One region of the Streptomyces sp. NBC_00038 genome, then DNA from elsewhere that is predicted to be linked to it. Evidence: riboswitches for the same ligand, from Rfam matches in the RefSeq annotation. Region 1 holds a riboswitch; each other region holds the start of a gene.

Region 1 (4,736 bases):
CATGCACCTGGAGTACCTGGCGCCGGACCGGGACATCTCGCTGTACATCAACTCCCCCGGCGGCTCGCTCAGCGCGATGACGGCCGTCTACGACACGATGCAGTTCGTCACCTGCGAGGTGGAGACCGTCTGCCTCGGCCAGGCCGCCTCGGCCGCCGCCGTGCTGCTGGCGGGCGGCACGCCGGGCAAGCGGTTCGCGCTGCCGGGTGCCCGCGTGCTGATCCACCAGCCGTCGTTTCCCGAGCCGATCCAGGGGCAGGCTTCTGATCTGGCCATCCAGGCCGAGGAGTTGACGCGTACTCGGAGGATGCTGGAGGAGATGCTCGTGCGGCACACAGGCCAGAGTCCGGAGCGGGTCGCCGCGGACATCGAGCGGGACAAGATCCTCGACGCGCCTGCGGCACTGGCGTACGGACTGATTGACGGGATCATCCCGAGCCGCAAGGCTTCTCGCCCCACACCCGGCGCGAGGTGAGCGGCCGATGCTCCCACCCGAACTGCCCCCGCTGCCCGCACTGACGCGCGCGGAAGCCGAGTTGATCGACCGTTACCTGGACGTGGTCGACCTGCTCGGCCGCATCAACCCGGCCCGCCCCGGGGACACCTACCGAGGTCTGCGAGCGGCTCAGGCGCTGGTCGCCAAGGCGACGGCACTGCGGGACGCCCTCGCGCTGATGCACCAGCGCGGCGAGAGCGAGGTGCACGCTCCGACCCTGGCACAGGCCCTGCGTGTCCTCGACGGCGAGCGGCGGGCCGCCCGCGTCACCCTGCCGCCCGGTTCCGACAGCTGACGCCCTCCCACCCGGGCCCCCGCACACGCCGACCCGTCGGAGCGTCCGGCCCGGGTTTCAAACGCACCAGATGGTGTACCCCCGGATGGCGTAGACACCCATCCTTCCAAGAGCGCGCAGAAGTTGCGCAACGCGCGTAGCGCGATTGCGTACTTGAAGCCCTTCGTTGCTGGTACGGGCGTCGTCGGCCTGCTGGACACTCGCTCGAACGGCGGGGTGTCCACCCGAACGGGTGAGTGGTGAGTAACCCCACAAACCACCGATTCCGCTCGGATTTTCCGACATCAATGCGTGAAGATCCCTTCCGACGACAAGCCCCCGCCACACCGGCGGGGCGGTCCGGGTCGGACGCCGAGTCCTGCCGCCTCCCGGATGACCGGTCGACAGATGTGCATCGGCAGGAGTGGAGGACCCAGCACGACGGGCCGCCGGAGAGATCCGGGCGGTCCTTGGGGTGAAGCCGCAGTAAGCGGCCGGGCTACTTCGCCAGCCCGAATCCGACAGGTCATCCTTCACAGGCGGCTGACGAAGGGTTGCGCATGACTGCGCTCAATCGTGTCCCGTCGCTGTGGACGAGGGCCGGTACGGCCTCGGCTCTCACCATCGCCGCCGTGGGCGGCAGCCTCGTGGTCCCCGGCGTCGCATCCGACGCCGAAGCGGCCACCCTGGCGACGAAGGCACTTCAGGTCGCGGCTTCCAAGAAGGGCTCCCCGTACAAGTACGGCGCCGCTGGGCCGCGCCGTTTCGACTGCTCCGGGCTCACGCTCTACTCGTACAAGAAGGCGGGCAAGAAGCTGCCTCGTACGGCCGCGGCGCAGTACAACAAGACCAACCATGTCTCCGCCTCGAAACGCAAGGCCGGAGACCTCGTGTTCTTCCACTCGGGCCGGAGCGTGTACCACGTCGGCATCTACGCCGGGAAGGGAAAGATCTGGCACTCCCCGAAGTCCGGGGAGGTAGTGAAGCTCCAGAAGATCTGGACGAAGAGCGTCTGGTACGGCCGAGTGAGCTGACCCGTTCCGTGGGGGCGACGGCGCGCGCCGTCGCCCCCACGGAACGTGCGGCAGGGCGTGAAACACGGTCGAACCGGTTACTCGTCCACCATGGTGGAACAACGTCCCCGCACGGAACGCGACGAGAAACCTCTTGAGCGCGCCGACCGCAATTTCGCCGAGCTCCTCCAGGAGCTGCGGGTCACCCAGACCGGCGTGCAGATCCTCTTCGCCTTTCTGCTGACCCTGGCCTTCACCCAGCGCTTCCCTTCGCTGGACACGACGCAGCGCGCCACGTACGTGACCACGCTCCTGCTCGCGTTCCTGGCCGCCGCCCTGTTCACTGCGCCGGCCGCCCTGCACCGGTCGCTGTTCCAGCAGAACGTCAAACCCGCCATCGTGCGGGTCTCCTCCTGGCTGACCCACGTCGGCCTGTACGTGCTGATGCTGGCGTTCACCGGATCGGTGCTCCTCGTCGTCGACGTGACGGTGGGGCGCGGCGCCGGGATCGCCGCGGGCGCGGGCACTCTGGCCGTCTGTCTGGCTCTGTGGACCGCCCTGCCCTGGCTGGTGCAGCGCCATGTCACGTCCGCAGAGGGGCGAGGAGAGGAATCGGACCCAGCGACGTGAGCGTGCTGCCAGTTGTGCTGCGCGGTGCCTTCGGACGCGCCGCGCAGCGCAACTGGACCGGGACTCAGGGCTCTTGCGGACCCCCGGCCGTCACCGGCTCGACCGGTGCCGTCCAGGGCAGTTCGATGGAGATGGTCTTGCCGCCTTCGCGGGTGGGCCGGACGGTGAGTCTGCCGCCGCACTCCGCGGTCAGCCAACGGATGATCACCATGCCGCGTCCGTTGTCCTGCTGGACGGCTGCGGGCAGTCGTTTGGGAAAGCGTGGGTGGCTGTCGGTGACGCCGAGGCGCAGGTGTTCGTCCCGGTCGAGGCGGACGTCCACTCTGAAGGTGGGCGACTGCCCGAAAGTGTGCTGGACGGCGTTGGTGGCTAGTTCGGACACGATCAGGCGTACGGTGTCGGCGACTTCGGAGTCACCCGGCAGGCCCCATTCGGCCAGCACTTCGGCGACGAATTTCCGGGCCGCGGAGACCGAGGCTGGATCGCTCGGCAGAGTGACGGATGCTTCCTGATGGTCTGCCATGGCGCGGTCGTCCCTTTCCCACGGGACCGGGGTCCGACACGGAGCGGATGGTTCGAGTACGGTCCCGGACTGGTGCTTCGCGCCAGACTGCCATTACCTGGCCGGTCACGGGTGCGATCCACCGAGATATGCATATATCTGTCGCTCGAAGCGGTGAACTCTGCGACGGAGGACCGTATTTGGGCGGCTCGGAAGGAGTAAGGAGTACGGCCATGCAGTACGGTCCCGCGGTACGCCGCCGCAAGCTCGGTGCAGAACTGCGCGCTCTGCGCGTGGGTGCGGCTCTCACGAGCGGGGAGGCGGCCCGTCTCCTCGGCTGGCACCAGTCGAAGGTGAGCCGGATCGAGACCGGCACGAGTGGGGTCAAGCCCGCGGACGTGGAGCGGCTCCTGGACGCCTACGCCGTCGACGAGCCCGAGTTACGGGACCTGCTGGTCGTGCTGGCGGGCGCGGAGGGCAACGGGCGGCACCACTGGTGGCACGCCTACCGCGGTGTCCTGCCGCCGACGTACCGCGACTTCATCAGTCTGGAGTCGCAGGCCAGCGGAATGCGCACGCTGGAGACGTCCGTGGTGCCGGGGTTGCTGCAGACACCCGAGTACGCCCGTGCGGTGACGCGGGCCGCCGTAGGGGGACTTGAGGACGCCAAGCTCGACGCGCTCGTCGAGGTGCGCCTTGCCCGGCAGGACGTGCTGCGTTCGAATCCGCCGCTGGAACTGAGTGCGGTCCTGGACGAAGCGGTGCTGCGACGGGACGTTGGCGGGCCGGAGGTCATGGCACGCCAGCTGCACCGGTTACGGGAGGCCGCCACCCTGCCTCAAGTGCGGCTTCAGGTACTGCCGTTCGCCGCCGGGGCGCACATCGGAGTCACCGGGCCTTTCGTTATCTTCTCATTTCCGAACACTTCTGATCTGGATGTGGTTGTTCTCGACCACTTGACGAGTAGCCTCTATCTCGAACGGAAAGAAGACCTAGAGGCCTACAGCGAGGCCTTCAACGCCCTTCAGATCCAAGCCCTTTCGCCCGAGGACTCATTGGATTACATCGCCGGGTTAGGTGACGGCGCGTAAGGAGGCACCATGTCTGCACTGCCTCGGTACGTACCTTCCAGTACTTCGCTGCACGATGTGCGCTGGCTGTGCAGCAGTCGCAGTACGGGAATGAACAACTGCGTCGAGACGGCACGACCGGGTCCAGGACCCTGGTCCGGACTCGTGGCCGTCCGCGACTCCAAGAACACCGCAGGTCCCGCCCTGCTGTTCACCCCTGCCACCTGGGAGGGATTCATCGCCGGACTGAGCTGAGCATCATCGGGTTGCGCTGATCACCCGTACCGCGTGCTCGATCTGTGCGTCGGTGAGGTCCGCGCGAGCGGTCAGCCTCAGTCGGGAGATGCCGTCGGGCACCGACGGGGGGCGGAAGCAGCCGACGGCGAGTCCCGCCTCGCGGCAGTCGGCGGCCCACCGCACGGCCCGTTCGGGGGACGGCGCGCGCACGGAGACGACGGCGGCGTCCGGTCGTACCGCTTCCAGGCCCTCGGCCGTCAGGCGGCTGTGCAGCGCCGTGGCCACCGCGCGGGCCCGTTCGGCACGCTCCGGTTCGCGGCGCAGCAGCCGCAGCGCCGCGAGGGCCGCGCCCGCCGCCGCGGGCGCGAGACCGGTGTCGAAGATGAACGTGCGCGCCGCGTTGACCAGGTGGTCGATGACGGGTGCGGGCCCGAGGACGGCACCGCCCTGGCTGCCCAGCGACTTGGACAAGGTGACCGTCACGACGACGTCCGGGTCGCCCGCGAGGCCCGCC
Region 2 (4,736 bases), 3.4 Mb from region 1:
GCCGGGAGGTGGCGCGCCCCGCCCTGGCGTACGCGGCACGGGCGACGGCTCCGGTTCCGGTGCCCCCGCCCTGGCCCGCGTACGGCTACGCGCCCACGTACGGCCGGCCCCACCCAGGGCCCTACGGGACCGCGGCGCCGTATCCCACGTACAACCCGTACCGCTCGTAGCTTCCTCGCGAGGGGAAGCTAAGCCGTTACGCCGACGCCTCCGTCAGCCTGCCCAGCTCCGCGTCCGTGAGGACAAGGTCCGCCACCCCCAGCAGCGCCGGAAGCTGCTCGACCACCCGTGCCGAGGCGATAGGTGCCGCGACCGTCGGCTGGGCGGCGAGCCAGGCCAGGGCGACCGTGGCGACCGGGACGTCGTGGGCCTGGGCGGCCTCGTCGAGCGCGGCCAGCACGCGAAGGCCCCGCTCGGTCTCCAGGTGCTTGCCCGCGCCCGCCGCACGCGGGGAGTCGACCGTCGTACCCGGCCGGTACTTGCCGGTGAGGAAGCCGGCCGCGAGGGCGGAGTACGGGACGGCCGCCAGGCCCGAGCGGGAGGCGATGTCGCGCAGCGGGCCCTCGTAGGTGTCGCGCGAGACCAGGTTGTAGTGCGGCTGGATGGCGACGTAGCGGGCGAGGCCCTCGCGGTCGGAGAGGTCCAGGGACTCCTGGAGCCGCTCGGGCGAGATGTTGGAGGCCGCGATGTTCCGGACCTTGCCCGCCTTCACCAGCTCGTCGAGCGCGCCGATGATCTCCTCGACCGGCACCTCGGGCTTGTCGAAGTGCGTGAAGTAGAGGTCGATGTAGTCGGTGTCCAGGCGGCGCAGGGAGGCGTCGGCGGCGGCCTTGATGTTGACGCCGGACAGCCCCGGATAGTCGGGGTGCTGGCTGACCTTGGTGGCGATCACGACGTCGGCCCGGTTGCCGCGCGCCTTGACCCACTTGCCGATGATGGTCTCGGACTCGCCGCCCTTGTTGCCGTCGATCCACGCCGAGTACGAGTCGGCCGTGTCGAGGAAGTTGCCGCCCGCGGCGGCGTACGCGTCGAGCACGGCGAAGGACCGGGCCTCGTCGGCGGTCCAGCCGAAGACGTTGCCGCCGAGGGCGAGCGGGAAGACCTCGAGGCCGGACGAGCCGAGCTTGCGAAGAGAAGTCATGCCCGACTTCAACGTCCCAAGTGGATGGATGTATTCCGCACATACCTGACCGGCGGCTCTGACGCCGGGGGGGTGCCGTCAGAACCGCCGGGGATCAGGGAACGTACACGCGAGAGAACGTACGCGGCAGCCCTGAAGAACTGACCTGTCAGGGATTGATGCCCTTGCTCTGCAGCCAGGCCATCGGGTCGATCCCGGTCGCGGCGCCGTCGGGGTGGACCTCGAGGTGCAGATGCGCCCCGGTGACATTGCCCGTCGCACCCACGCGCCCGATGACATCACCGGTGGCGACCTTCTGCCCCACGCTGACGCTGATCGACGACTGGTGGGCGAACCAGAGCTCGGTGCCGTCGTCGAGCGTGAGCACCGTCTTGTAGCCGTACGACCCGTCCCAGCCGGCCTGGGTGATCGTGCCGCTGTGGATCGCCTTGATCAGCGTGCCCGTGGGCGCGGCGAAGTCCAGACCGGTGTGGTAGCCGGAGGACCAGAGGGCGCCGGCCTGACCGAAGGTCGAGGTGATGGTGTACGAGGAGGTCGGCAGCGTGTAGCTCTTGGCGAGCTCGGCGAGGCGCTCGGCCTCGGCTTTCGCCGCGGCCTCTTCCTCCGCCGCCTTCTTCGCGGCGGCTTCCTTGGCCTCGGCCGCCTTCTGCTCCGCGGCGGCCGCGTCGGCGGCCTTCTTGACGGCGGCGGTCTGGGCGGCCTGCTGGGCCGCGGTGTCGGCCTGGTCCTGCTGGGACTCGGCTTGCTGCACGATGCGGGCGCGCAGGGCCTCGCCCGCGTCCGTGGTGCCCTGCTCGGTCTCGGCGCTGGTCAGGCCGGCGCTGGTGAGCGGGGTGGTGGAGCCCACTGCCTCGTCGTCGGAGGTGTCGTCCGAGAGGATCGTGCTCACGGACGGCAGGTCGGGCAGCGAGATCGAGACCGGCGGCTTGTTGGGCGCCGCGGTGGCCATGCCGCCCGCGCCGACCGCGGCTATGACGCCGACGCCCAGAACGGTGGAGCTGCGCGCGAGTCCGCCGCCCCCGCGCTGCTTGCCTACGCGGTGCCGGCCACGGACGGGACGGAGGGAGTCCTCGGTGGGATTCCACTCCTCCCGGGGGCCCTCGTCTTCTTTGCCGTAAACGAAGGTGTGCGTTTCGCTCGGCGGATACGAGGTTGCCTGGGCAGGCGGGTTGGACGCCACGTGGGCGTGCTCCTTTCCTTCCTTCTCGCCTACCGGGTTAGCTGACGGGTTCGGAGCAGGAAGGTCTCCTACGCGCGTCATTCGCGGTGTTCCCACTGCGAAAGACGCTCGATTCACCCCAAGTTGGTGGTTCCCCGGCTCCCTTGCGGGATTAGGCGCGTGCGCACGGAGCCGACTCTCGTGACGGCTGGGACGACCGCGCTGCGTTATCGAACGTTAATAGACGCGGGCACTGGATTCCAAGCCGTTCGGACTGATCATTAACGCTTCTGGCCAGGACTTACGGGTCATCACAGGCGTAAAACGGGCGAGTTGACCACACCTCATCAGTCACAACACTCTTGACGGTGTGTCAGTTGTTATGCGGAGGGGCGTCACTCGATCACCCCCGGTGACAACGAAGCCAAAACCCTCCGGGCCAGACCCTTCGGCGCCGGAACCTCTCACGGTCGCCGTACCGCGAGCAGCGCCATGTCGTCCGTCGTCCTGCCGCCCGAGTGCCGGCGGACCTCGTCGGCGAGTGCGGTCAGCAGCGCGCCGGGCGCGGGGAAGGTCCGTCCGGCGAGGAAGGCCGCGGGATCGTAGAAGCGCCCGCGCCCGTCGCGGGCCTCGGACAGCCCGTCGGTGTGCAGGAGCAGCGTGGCCCCCTGCGGGAACTCCGCCTGCTGCGCGCGGTCGGGCCCGCCGCCCAACTCACCCAGCCCGAGCGGCAGTGCGGGCTCCCCGGCGTCGAGCGTGACGAGCGCGCCGTCCGCGTGCAGGAGCAGCGGCGGCGGATGGCCCCGGTTGACGATCCGTACGACCTCCTCGCCGCGCGGGATCTCCGCGAGGACGGCCGTGGTGAACCCCTCGAAGGCGTCGAGGCCCTCGCGCCGGGTGCCCTCGCGCGCCAGCGCCCGCTCGAGCCGCCCGGCGACCGCCTCCAGGCTCGCCTCCTGCTCGGCGGCCTCCCGGAACGCCCCGATGACCACGGCGACCGCCGCCACGGCGCCCATCCCCTTTCCGCGTACGTCGCCCACGACCAGCCGTACGCCGTACGGGGAGTCCTGCACCGCGTACAGGTCCCCGCCGATGAACGCGTCCTCCTGCGCCGCCTCGTACCGCGCCGCGACATCGAGCGCGCCGATCCGCTCGCCGGGCTCCGGCAGTACGGCGCGCTGGGCGGCCTCGGCGATCTCGCGGACGGAGGCGAGGCGTGCGTTGCCGCGCCGGACGAGGACGTTGATGAGGACGGCCAGGACGGCGGCTGTCAGCACCGTGGCCATCTCGGTGGCCGACTCGGCCTGCCGGACGAGGCCGAGCCTGATGTGGACCGCGAGCGCCGCCACGAAGGCCGCGGCGCCGGTGAGTACGGTGCCGCGCAGCGAATAGAGGGGAGCCGCCACGAGCGGGGCGGCCGTGAAGAGGGGCCCGCCGGTGAAATCCCTCGGCGTGAGGTCCTCGTACAGGGCACCGGCGACGATGAGCAGCGCGGGGAGCACCCGGACGAATCTGCGTGTGTACGAGATCCTGCGAGGGTTCGCTCCCGCCGACCGGGCCTGCAGTCCGTCGCCCGGCCCGGGATCGGGCACGGGCACGGGGTCCCCGGGCAGCCGCCCGCCGGACCGGTCGTAAGCGGGGTCGTACGAGCCATCGCGCGGGTCGGACGGATCCCCCGCCCGCTGCGTACCTGCTCGCTGCCCCACCCGTCCAGGTTTCCCGGAGCGGGGTCGGGGGGCGACCGCTGTGGGCCGCACGGGGGACACCGGCCCCCACCGGAAACACCAAGGGCCGGAACTCGTGAATCCGAGTTCCGGCCCTTGGCCTTCAGTAGCGGGGACAGGATTTGAACCTGCGACCTCTGGGTTATGAGCCCAGCGAGCTACCGAGCTGCTCCACCCCGCGTCGTTAAACCCAACTATACGCCACTCGCGGGACACCCAGTACCAATGTCGCCGTCACCCCTCAGTCGGCCGGATTCCCCGCGTGCGTGAGCGTCTCCCAGGACACGAACAGATCGTCCGTACCGGCGGGCCGCGTCTGCTCGGCCAGCCGGTGGGCGGCCGGGACGTGGACGTCGAGCCGGTCCTCCAGGTGGTTGAGCGCGACCTCCAGGTCGGGCCCCATGTTCCGGTCGACCCGCCCGCCGCACAGCCACGCGGGCGCCGTCTCCCCCATCTGGTACCTGGAGTGGAAGTCGAGCGCGGCCTTCAGCCGGTCCTTGACGCCGCGGTAGAGGTCGACGCCCTGGTGCCAGGCGGTCTCGGCGATGTGCGCGGTGGCGGCGAGCGAGTATCCGACGTGCTTGAAGTTGCGGCAGGTCTCCTGCGAGACCCCGTCCGTGTACCGCTGCTGCCCGAACCAGTACGTGGTCAGCTTCTGCGGGGTGTCGACGGTGCTGCCGACGGGCGTCAGCGGCACCTTCCCGTCCTTGGC
Region 3 (4,736 bases), 2.7 Mb from region 1:
ATGCTCTCCGGGAACGGCCGCCATCGTCGCCCCCGTCAGGCTCCCGCTCTCATCGTCGCGGCAGGAGTGACCGGATCGGCCATCGCGATCCCGTTGCTCGGTGCCACGAGTGCGAGCGCGGCCGACGTCACCACCTGGGACCGTGTCGCGGAGTGCGAGACGGGCGCCGCCTGGAGCGACAACTCCGGTGACGGGTACTACGGCGGGCTGCACGTGACCCAGTGGGACTGGGAGAACTACGGCGGCCTCAAGTACGCCCCGAGCGCCGACCAGGCCAGCCGCTCGCAGCAGATAGCCGTCGCCGAGAAGATCCTCGACGGCCGGGGGCTCGTCGCCTGGCCCACCTGTGGACCCCTCTCCGGGCTCAGCAAGGACTCCGCCTCGGTGGAGGTCGACACGGGTGTGTCCGACGACTCGTCATCCGACACGTCCACTTCGGACTCCTCGGACTCTTCGGAATCAACCGACTCATCTGGTTCGACCGACTTGTCCGCATCGTCCACCCCCTCGCCGTCCGCTTCGTCCTCGTCCGGCACTTCGACCAAATCCGATACTTCGGATGAGGGTGCGGGTGCGGACTCGAACGGATCAAACAGTGACGACTCGGACAAGTCCACCCAGGAGGACGGCTCTTCGAGTACGTCCGACAGCGCGACGACCGGCGCCGGGCGGCACCGTGGTGACACCGCCACCGAGGGTGCGACCGACAGTCGTACGGACAGCACGTCCGGGCGGCACGCCTCGCGTGAATCCGACGCGGCCCGCGATGTCGTCGACGGCTCGTACGTCGTCCGCGCCGGAGACAGCCTCTCGGTCATCGCCGACGCCCTTGGCCTCGAAGGCGGATGGACCGAGCTGTACGCCGAGAACGAGGAGACGGTCGGCACCGACGCGAACCTCATCCTCCCCGGTCAGAGCCTTGCAGTTGATGTCGAACCGGGCGAAAAGTAGCGGGAGTTCACGTCATGGTTCGCCATGGAATGTCCGGTTTGGCGAGAATGAGAGATGGATCTCAGACCCCCTGATCGTCTTTGAAATTCCGCCGATCGCCTGCCTACGGTCGTGACCGCTCGCCACAGCGGGCCCCGACGGACGCAACGCCGAATCCTGCCAGCGGCCGTACGGGAACAGTCGTCGCGTCAAGCGCCGTAGGCAGGAGCGGGGGACCCAAGGTAAGTGCCGCGCCCGGTAGTTGACCGGGAGTGGCTTGGGGTGAAGCCGTGTGCCGAAAGGTGCGCGACCGGGCACTCACCCGCCCGAACCCGACAGCTCACCTCGCAGGCGTCGGTGAGGGGATCACTTCATGCTGCGTTCGTGCAAGGGCAAGCACCGTCGCCCGTCCAAGGTCACCCGCATTGCCACGCTCGCCGGGGTGACCGGCGTAGCCGTCGCCGCCCCGCTCATGGCGTCCGGCACCGCCTCCGCCGCCACCACCTCCGAGTGGGACACCGTCGCCCAGTGCGAGTCCGGCGGCAACTGGGCCATCAACACCGGCAACGGTTACTACGGCGGTCTGCAGTTCTCCTCCTCCACCTGGTCCGCGTACGGTGGCAGCGCTTACGCCGCCACCGCCGACCAGGCCTCCAAGTCCCAGCAGATAACCGTCGCCGAGAAGGTCCTCGCCGCGCAGGGCAAGGGCGCCTGGCCGTCCTGCGGCACGGGCCTGTCGAGCGCCGCGTACGACGGTGGCACGAGCGACTCCTCGTCGTCCTCGTCCTCCTCCTCGTCGAGCAGCGAGCAGAGCACCACTCCTTCGCAGCAGTCGAGCACGCCCACCGCCACGACCAAGGCCGCTGCGACGAAGACCGTCGACACCCCGACCGGCAAGAAGGTCAAGAAGGGTGACGGCGAGTACAAGGTGAAGAAGAACGACACCCTCAGCTCCATCGCCGAGGCGAAGAACGTCAAGGGTGGCTGGCAGCAGCTGTTCAAGCTGAACAAGGACATCATCGACGACGCGGACTTCATCTACCCGGGTCAGCAGCTGCACCTCAGCTGAAGCGCGAAGCCTCAAGACTGAGGAGCCATGGTTGTCGGCCCACGGCGGTCGGCTGACAACAGGCTCGCAGCTGAACCACAGCTCTCTCCTATACGTGGTCTCCATACTGAAGGCCTCGTGTGGGTCACCCCCGTCCCCACGGGCTCCCCGCTCCGGTGCGTGTTCCCCCGTACGCACCGGGGCGGGGTTTTTCATTCCCTTTTTGTTCCGATCTGGAACAATGTTTACCCTGAGTTCTGCCCAAGGGATGGTCGACCGGCTGGCCGATCCCTCCGAGCCGGTTAGGCTCATCCCGCAGGGGTCTAAAAGGCCCCCGCGTACCCGCGTCACATCCCAGAAGGAGATGCTCGTGCCGTCCATCGACGTCGTCGTAGCCCGGGAAATCCTCGACTCGCGAGGGAACCCCACCGTCGAGGTCGAGGTCGGCCTCGACGACGGCAGCACGGGTCGTGCCGCCGTTCCGTCCGGCGCCTCCACGGGTGCCTTCGAAGCCATCGAGCTGCGCGACGGTGACCCCAACCGCTACGGCGGCAAGGGTGTGGAGAAGGCCGTCCTCGCCGTCATCGAGCAGATCGGCCCGGAGCTCGTCGGCTACGACGCCACCGAGCAGCGCCTGATCGACCAGGCGATGTTCGACCTGGACGCCACCGACAACAAGGGCTCGCTCGGCGCCAACGCCATCCTCGGCGTCTCCCTCGCCGTCGCGCACGCCGCCTCCGAGGCCAGCGACCTCCCCCTCTTCCGCTACCTCGGCGGCCCGAACGCGCACCTGCTGCCCGTTCCGATGATGAACATCCTCAACGGCGGCTCGCACGCGGACTCCAACGTCGACATCCAGGAGTTCATGATCGCCCCGATCGGCGCGGAGTCCTTCTCCGAAGCGCTGCGCTGGGGCGCCGAGGTCTACCACACCCTCAAGAAGGTGCTGAAGACCAAGGGCCTGTCCACCGGCCTCGGCGACGAGGGCGGCTTCGCCCCGAACCTGGAGTCCAACCGCGCCGCGCTCGACCTCATCATCGAGGCCATCAAGCAGGCCGGTTACATCCCCGGCGAGCAGATCGGGCTCGCGCTCGACGTCGCCGCGTCCGAGTTCTACAAGGACGGCAAGTACGAGTTCGAGGGCAAGTCCCGCTCGGCCGCCGAGATGACCGAGTACTACGAGGAGCTCGTCTCCGCGTACCCGCTGGTCTCCATCGAGGACCCGCTGTACGAGGACGACTGGGCCGGCTGGAAGGTCATCACCGACAAGCTGGGCGACAAGGTCCAGATCGTCGGCGACGACCTCTTCGTCACCAACCCCGAGCGCCTGGCCCGCGGCATCGAGGAGGGCTCCGCGAACGCCCTGCTCGTCAAGGTCAACCAGATCGGCTCGCTGACCGAGACCCTGGACGCCGTCGAGATGGCCCAGCGCAACGGCTTCAAGTGCATGATGTCCCACCGCTCCGGCGAGACCGAGGACGTCACCATCGCCGACCTCGCCGTCGCGGTGAACTGCGGTCAGATCAAGACCGGCGCCCCGGCCCGCTCGGACCGCGTCGCCAAGTACAACCAGCTGCTGCGCATCGAGGAGATCCTCGACGACGCCGCGGTGTACGCCGGTCGCAGCGCCTTCCCCCGTTTCAAGGGCTGACCCTCCGGGTCAAGTAGGAAGCGTCGTACGTACGTCCCCGTACTCGGTCCCGTACCGTGTGCGGGGACGTACGCACGTGACGGGTTTGTACCGGGGAGGCGGGACTCATGGCCGTGAAGGACCGGGACCGGTTCTCCACCGCGACCAGGCTGAAGCTGCTCGGCGAGCAGACGGCGGCCCGGGTCTACCGCTCCCAGACCAAGCGGCAGGCGCGCCGCTCGCGGCTCACCGGGCGGGCGGCGCTCCTCGCCCTCGTCCTCTGTTCGCTGGTCGTGGCCCTCGCGTACCCGATAAGGCAGTACGTGTCCCAGCGCGCCGAGGTCGCCGACCTGCAGCAGCAGCGCGAGGAGGCCCGTGCGCGTGTCGAGCAGCTGCGTGACCTCAAGGCTCGCTGGCAGGACGACGCGTACGCGGAGCAGCAGATCCGGGACCGGCTGCACTATGTGATGCCGGGGGAGACCGGGTACATCGTGATCGACCCGGACGCGGCGAAGCAGTCCCGCGCCGGCCAGGGGGCGGCCGACCGTCCCTGGTACGCCAACGTCTGGGACGGTGTGGACAAGGCCGACCGTTCCGACGAATGACAGTTGACAGATATTGAAATCTGTCATCTGTCATTCGATATCTGATAGCTGACCACGGAAAGACAGCACCCAGGCATGCAAACGCCCCCGCCGACCACCCCCTACACCGAGCCGACCGACGCGGACGTCGAGGCCTTCAAGCAGCAGCTGGGGCGACCGCCGCGCGGGTTGCGCGCGATCGCGCACCGTTGTCCCTGCGGTCAGCCGGACGTGGTGGAGACGGCGCCCCGCCTTCCCGACGGGACGCCGTTCCCGACGACGTACTACCTGACGTGTCCGCGTGCCGCTTCCGCGATCGGCACGCTGGAGGCCAACGGGGTCATGAAGGAGATGACGGACCGTCTGGCGAGCGATCCGGAGCTGGCCGCCGCGTATCGCGCCGCTCACGAGGATTACATCGCGCGGCGTGACTCCATCGAGGTCCTGGAGGGCTTTCCCAGCGCGGGTGGCATGCCGGACCGGGTGAAGTGCCTCCATGTGCTGGTGGGTCATTCCCTGGCGGCGGGTCCGGGCGTGAACCCGC
Region 4 (4,736 bases), 4.6 Mb from region 1:
AGATCGCGATCGGGGTCGTGCTCGGCGGCCTGTCGTTCCTCCTGATGGTGCTGCCGACCAGCGGTCACAGCAGCGACGACTACCTGATGTCGGCCTGGTGGATCGTCGGCTCGTACTTCCTGCTCGGCCTCGGCGACATCCTCCTGGAGACCTCCGGCATGTCGGCCACCACGAAACTCGCCCCGGCCGCCTTCTCCAGCCAGACCATGTCCCTCTGGTTCCTGTCGCTCGCGCTCGCCAACGGCATCCAGGCGCAGACCGTGAAGCTCTACGACGACGTCTCCAAGCCTGCCTACTTCGGCGTCAACGGCGCGATCGCGGTGGCCGCGGGCCTCGCCGTGATGGCACTCGCGCCCTGGCTGCGCCGCACGATGCACCCCGTCCACTGAAGCCACTGGGATCCCGCCATGCGCATCCGTACGTCCTTCCCCTACGAGTCCGCTCACGAGGACGTCCTCATCCCGCTCCCGGACGGCACCCGCCTGTACGCCCGCGTCTGGCGCCCGCTGACCGACGAACCCGTACCGGCGCTCCTCGAGTACCTCCCGTACCGCCTCACGGACTGGACCGCGCCACGCGACTGGCAGCGCCATCCCTGGTACGCCGGACACGGCTACGCCTCCGTCCGCGTGGACGTCCGCGGCCACGGCAACTCGGAGGGCATGCCGACGGACGAGTACTCGGCGGTGGAGCTGGCGGACGGCGTGGAGGTGGTCAACTGGCTTGCTTCCCAGCCCTGGTGCTCCGGCAAGGTCGGCATGTTCGGCATCTCCTGGGGCGGCTTCAACTCCCTCCAGATCGCGGCCCTCGCGCCCGAACCGCTCAAGGCGATCGTCACGGTCTGCTCGGCGGACGACCGCTACGACAACGACGTGCACTACATGGGAGGTTCCGTCCTCGCCGTCGACATGCACGCCTGGGCGGCCACCATGCTCGCCTTCGCCGCCCGCCCGCCGGACCCGGTGCACGTGGGCGAGGTGATGTGGCGCGACATGTGGGTGAAGCGGCTGGAGGCGGTGGACCCCTTCATCCACACCTGGCTGGAGCACCAGACCCGGGACGCGTACTGGCGCCACGGCAGCGTCTGCGAGGACTACGGCGCGATCCAGGCCGCCGTCCTGGCGGTGGGCGGCTGGCACGACCCGTACCGGGACACGGTGTTGCGCCTGGTCGAGAACCTGCCACCCGATCGCGTACGAGGCCTGATCGGCCCCTGGTCGCACCAGTACCCGGACCGGGGCCTGCCGCCGGGCCCGGCGATCGGGTTCCTTCAGGAGACGCTGCGGTGGTGGGACCACTGGCTGAAGCCCTCCTCCGGTTCCGGCAGGGGCGTGATGTCGGAGCCGCTCCTCCGCTCGTACGTCAGTGACTCGCATCGTCCGGCAACGGTGTACGAGGTGTTGCCGGGCCGGTGGGTGGGCGACGAGACCTGGCCGTCGCCCGCCGTGACGCCGGTCTCGTACGGCCTCCAGGGCGCGCCGGTACTGGTGCGCTCCCCCATGCACACGGGCGTGGACGCGGGCCGCTTCTTCCCCTTCGGGAACGACGCGGACCTGCCGCCGGACCAGCGGGAGGAGGACGGCCGTTCGGCGTGCTTCGAGTTCGAAGTCCCGGAGGAGACCTGGGTGTTGGGGCGCCCGAAGGTGCGGTTGCGACTCACCTCGCACGCCGAGCGCGGCCAGGTGATCGCCCGGGTCTGCGACGTGGCCCCCGACGGCTCATCGACCCTCGTCACCCGCGGCGTCCTGAACCTGTCAGCACGTCACGGCCGTGACCAGGCGGTTCCCTGGAAACCGGGCTCTACGGAGGACGTGCTTTTCGAGCTGAACGGCATCGGCCACGCCTTCCCCGCGGGCCACCGCATCCGGCTGGCCGTCTCCTCCGCGTACTGGCCGTGGATCTGGCCCCAGCCCGGCTCGGAGGCGGGCTTCACCCTGGACCCGGCGGGCAGCGCCCTCGAACTCCCCGTACGGGCAAGGCAGTCGTCGTTCCCGATCACCTTCGAGGAGCCGGAGGAGTCCGAACCCCTGGGCGTCGTCGTGCCGGCAACCCTCGACGAACCACGCCCCGAACGCCTCGTCGTACGCGACGTCGCCAAGGGCGAGTGGCGCCTCGAAGTCGACCCCCGCTACGGCGGCACCCGCGTCTATCCCGACGGCCTCGAATTCACGGAGGACGCGCTGGAGACGTACACGATCAACGAGTCGGATCCGCTGTCCGCGCGGACCCGGTCGACTTGGTCGATCCGGCTGCACCGGCCGGAGTTGCCTTGGGACGCGCGGGTCTCCACGACCTCCGAAATCACCTGCGATGCCCATGACTTCATCACCTTGAACGAGGTGATCTGCAGCGACGGGGACGAAGTCGTGTTCCACCGGACGTGGGAGCGGCGAATTCCGCGGACGGCAGGCTAGGCGGCCGCCTATTCCGCGGGACAGGGGGCTGGGCGGCCACCCGGTCATCGCGCCTTCGGGCATCCAGCAGATGCCCGTATTGCACCTAGATTGCCTACGTCGCCGCTTTGTTCACGCTTGGTCGCGTGAAATGGGTCACGTCCGGACAAGATCGACATCTGACCCCGCCTCACAATTGCCCGTTCGCGAAAGGCAAGTTGAGTTTCACATTCCGGTGGAATCGGGCGATTCTCTCTGCAATCCACCGAGGCAAAAGCGATCTACGCCGCGAAATCGGGCCTTGTTCCCGACATGTGCTCTCGCATACGTTCGCGTCGATCCAGGCGGAACGCCGAATCCTGCCGCCGCCCGGAAACCCCACCCACCCACACGCTCACGGCAGGAGCGGGGGACCCAGGTAAGCCGCCGATCCGGACTCCGGAACGGCTAGGGGTAAAGCCGCGCCCACCCACGCGGCCGGGCAGCTCCCGCCCGAACCCGACAGCTCACCTCGCAGGCGCCGGAGAGGAATTCGCCATGCCCGCACGAGGCAAGCACCGCCGCCCCAGGACCAACCACCTCACCCGCGGCATGGTCGCCGCCGGAACGGGCGGAGCCGCACTCGCACTCCCCCTGGTGAGCGCGACCGGCGCCCACGCCGCCACCCAGGCGTCCGTGCCCGCCCAGGCCACCGCGGTGGCGAAGGCCGCTCCGGCCGCGGTCCCCGACGTCAAGCTCGTCACGTACAAGGTCACCGCGGGCGACACCTTGTCCAAGATCGCGCGAGAACACACCAAGGACGGCAGTTGGCAGGCGCTCTACAAGGCCAACGCCGCGGTCATCGGCGGCGACCCGGCGGCGATTCGCCCGGGCACGACCCTGACGGTTGGCACGAAAACCGCCAAAACGTCCGCTAAGTCGACCGGCTCCACCACGGATTCCGCCGCGGCCCCCGCCACCACCGCGACCTACACCAACGACCTCGACGGCTGGATCAAGGAGGCCCTGGCCATCATGGCCCAGTCCGGAATCCCCGGCTCCTACGACGGCATCTACCGCAACATCATTCGCGAGTCCGCGGGAAACCCCCTGGCCATCAACAACTGGGACTCCAACGCCGCCGCCGGCACCCCGTCCAAGGGCCTCCTCCAGGTCATCGACCCGACCTTCACGGCCTACCACGTGGCCGGCACCTCGATGGACCCCTACGACCCGGTCGCGAACATCACGGCGGCCTGCAACTACGCCGCTGCGAAGTACGGTTCGATCGACAACGTCAACGGGGCCTACTGAGTCGGACGCATCCCCCTGAGCGGTCCGCACCGGGTCCGCACCTCAGAAAATGCACCTGCCGGATCGCGGTCGGGGGCGTTATGCTCGCCGCGATGATGACTCAATCCGTAGGCAGATTGGGGGTCCCATCCGCGCAAGGTGAGTGCTGATGCTCACTCAGACCGCGAATGGGGATTCCCGCCTTTCCTTCTGGCTGCGCGTGCGCGAGTTCGCCGTGCCGCCTTCCATGATCGAGACTGCGACCGCCCGCCGCTCCGCCGGGGACTGGGCGGGGGCGTGCGCCGCCGCAGGCATCGACGTCGATTTCAATCTGCGTTCCGTGGCGCGCACGCATGGCCGCGGCCTCGCAGCCCGGATCCGGGCCGATCTCCGCCATCTGGCTCCCGACCTGTTGCGCTGGCACCTGCCGAGGGTCGCTCCCGACGGGCTGCTGCGGCCGGGGCTGACCATCGCCCTGGCTCGGTACGGGTCTCGATACGGGTCTTGGCACGAGTCTCGGTACGAGGACGTAGCTGCGGGGCGTGAGGGCGAGCACCCGGTGTACCTCGTGGTCCGGACTCCGCCCGCCTGGGCGGACGCCGGTCAGCGGATCAGCCTCGCGCTGTGGGGCCGCCCCGGCATCGAGTCCGGCTCATGTCGGCATCCGCATCCTCATCCCAACCGGCGGTACCGGCTCGACCTGCACCGGCACCTGTGGGACGCGCGCAGGGCCGACGAACTGCGGGTCCGGTCCGGGGCCGATCGGCTGCGCGCCCCCTCCGCCGACCCGGATCCGCCGGCGATGGTGCCGCAGGGGCACCGGTGTGCCGTCGACCGATGGGCGGCCGAGGCGCGGATCCTGCTCCACGCCGAAGGGCGGCCCGACGGTATCGGAACCGTCGCCGTGCGGCCCGGGGCCCGGCACCGGCTGGCCCTGGAACTGATCGCGGACAGGGACGGCCCCGGGCCACCCGCCATGCGAATCGCCGCGGCGCCCACGGACGGCAGCGCATCCGCACTGCCGGTCCTGCCCGACGCGGCGACCTGGGTGCTGCCCGATCTGGAACTGAT

Evidence for each region. Region 1 has a riboswitch for cyclic di-AMP ahead of OG219_RS07785 (C40 family peptidase). Riboswitches for the same ligand answer to the same signal wherever they lie in the genome.
Region 2: another riboswitch for cyclic di-AMP. It lies ahead of OG219_RS22880 (M23 family metallopeptidase); the one in region 1 lies ahead of OG219_RS07785 (C40 family peptidase).
Region 3: another riboswitch for cyclic di-AMP. It lies ahead of OG219_RS19930 (transglycosylase family protein); the one in region 1 lies ahead of OG219_RS07785 (C40 family peptidase).
Region 4: another riboswitch for cyclic di-AMP. It lies ahead of OG219_RS28350 (LysM peptidoglycan-binding domain-containing protein); the one in region 1 lies ahead of OG219_RS07785 (C40 family peptidase).

The regions. Positions count from the first base shown of each region.
Region 1 covers NZ_JAPELQ010000001.1:1,672,166-1,676,901, forward strand. The annotation lists gene OG219_RS07775 (ATP-dependent Clp protease proteolytic subunit) at 1-475, shown strand, start outside; gene OG219_RS07780 (hypothetical protein) at 483-791, shown strand; cyclic di-AMP (ydaO/yuaA leader) riboswitch at 1,141-1,327, shown strand; gene OG219_RS07785 (C40 family peptidase) at 1,331-1,804, shown strand; gene OG219_RS07790 (DUF6328 family protein) at 1,895-2,413, shown strand; gene OG219_RS07795 (ATP-binding protein) at 2,478-2,936, opposite strand; gene OG219_RS07800 (helix-turn-helix transcriptional regulator) at 3,149-4,006, shown strand; gene OG219_RS07805 (DUF397 domain-containing protein) at 4,016-4,240, shown strand; gene OG219_RS07810 (8-amino-7-oxononanoate synthase) at 4,244-4,736, opposite strand, start outside.
Region 2 covers NZ_JAPELQ010000001.1:5,081,803-5,086,538, forward strand. The annotation lists gene OG219_RS22870 (PrsW family intramembrane metalloprotease) at 1-170, shown strand, start outside; gene OG219_RS22875 (aldo/keto reductase) at 197-1,141, opposite strand; gene OG219_RS22880 (M23 family metallopeptidase) at 1,290-2,321, opposite strand; cyclic di-AMP (ydaO/yuaA leader) riboswitch at 2,333-2,489, opposite strand; gene OG219_RS22885 (PP2C family protein-serine/threonine phosphatase) at 2,765-4,006, opposite strand; tRNA gene OG219_RS22890 (tRNA-Met) at 4,132-4,205, opposite strand; gene OG219_RS22895 (alginate lyase family protein) at 4,266-4,736, opposite strand, start outside.
Region 3 covers NZ_JAPELQ010000001.1:4,400,494-4,405,229, reverse strand. The annotation lists gene OG219_RS19935 (transglycosylase family protein) at 1-951, shown strand; cyclic di-AMP (ydaO/yuaA leader) riboswitch at 1,135-1,299, shown strand; gene OG219_RS19930 (transglycosylase family protein) at 1,304-1,999, shown strand; gene eno (phosphopyruvate hydratase) at 2,343-3,629, shown strand; gene OG219_RS19920 (septum formation initiator family protein) at 3,737-4,213, shown strand; gene OG219_RS19915 (DUF501 domain-containing protein) at 4,289-4,736, shown strand, end outside.
Region 4 covers NZ_JAPELQ010000001.1:6,250,515-6,255,250, reverse strand. The annotation lists gene OG219_RS28360 (peptide MFS transporter) at 1-389, shown strand, start outside; gene OG219_RS28355 (CocE/NonD family hydrolase) at 408-2,414, shown strand; cyclic di-AMP (ydaO/yuaA leader) riboswitch at 2,775-2,926, shown strand; gene OG219_RS28350 (LysM peptidoglycan-binding domain-containing protein) at 2,931-3,686, shown strand; gene OG219_RS28345 (hypothetical protein) at 3,835-4,736, shown strand, end outside.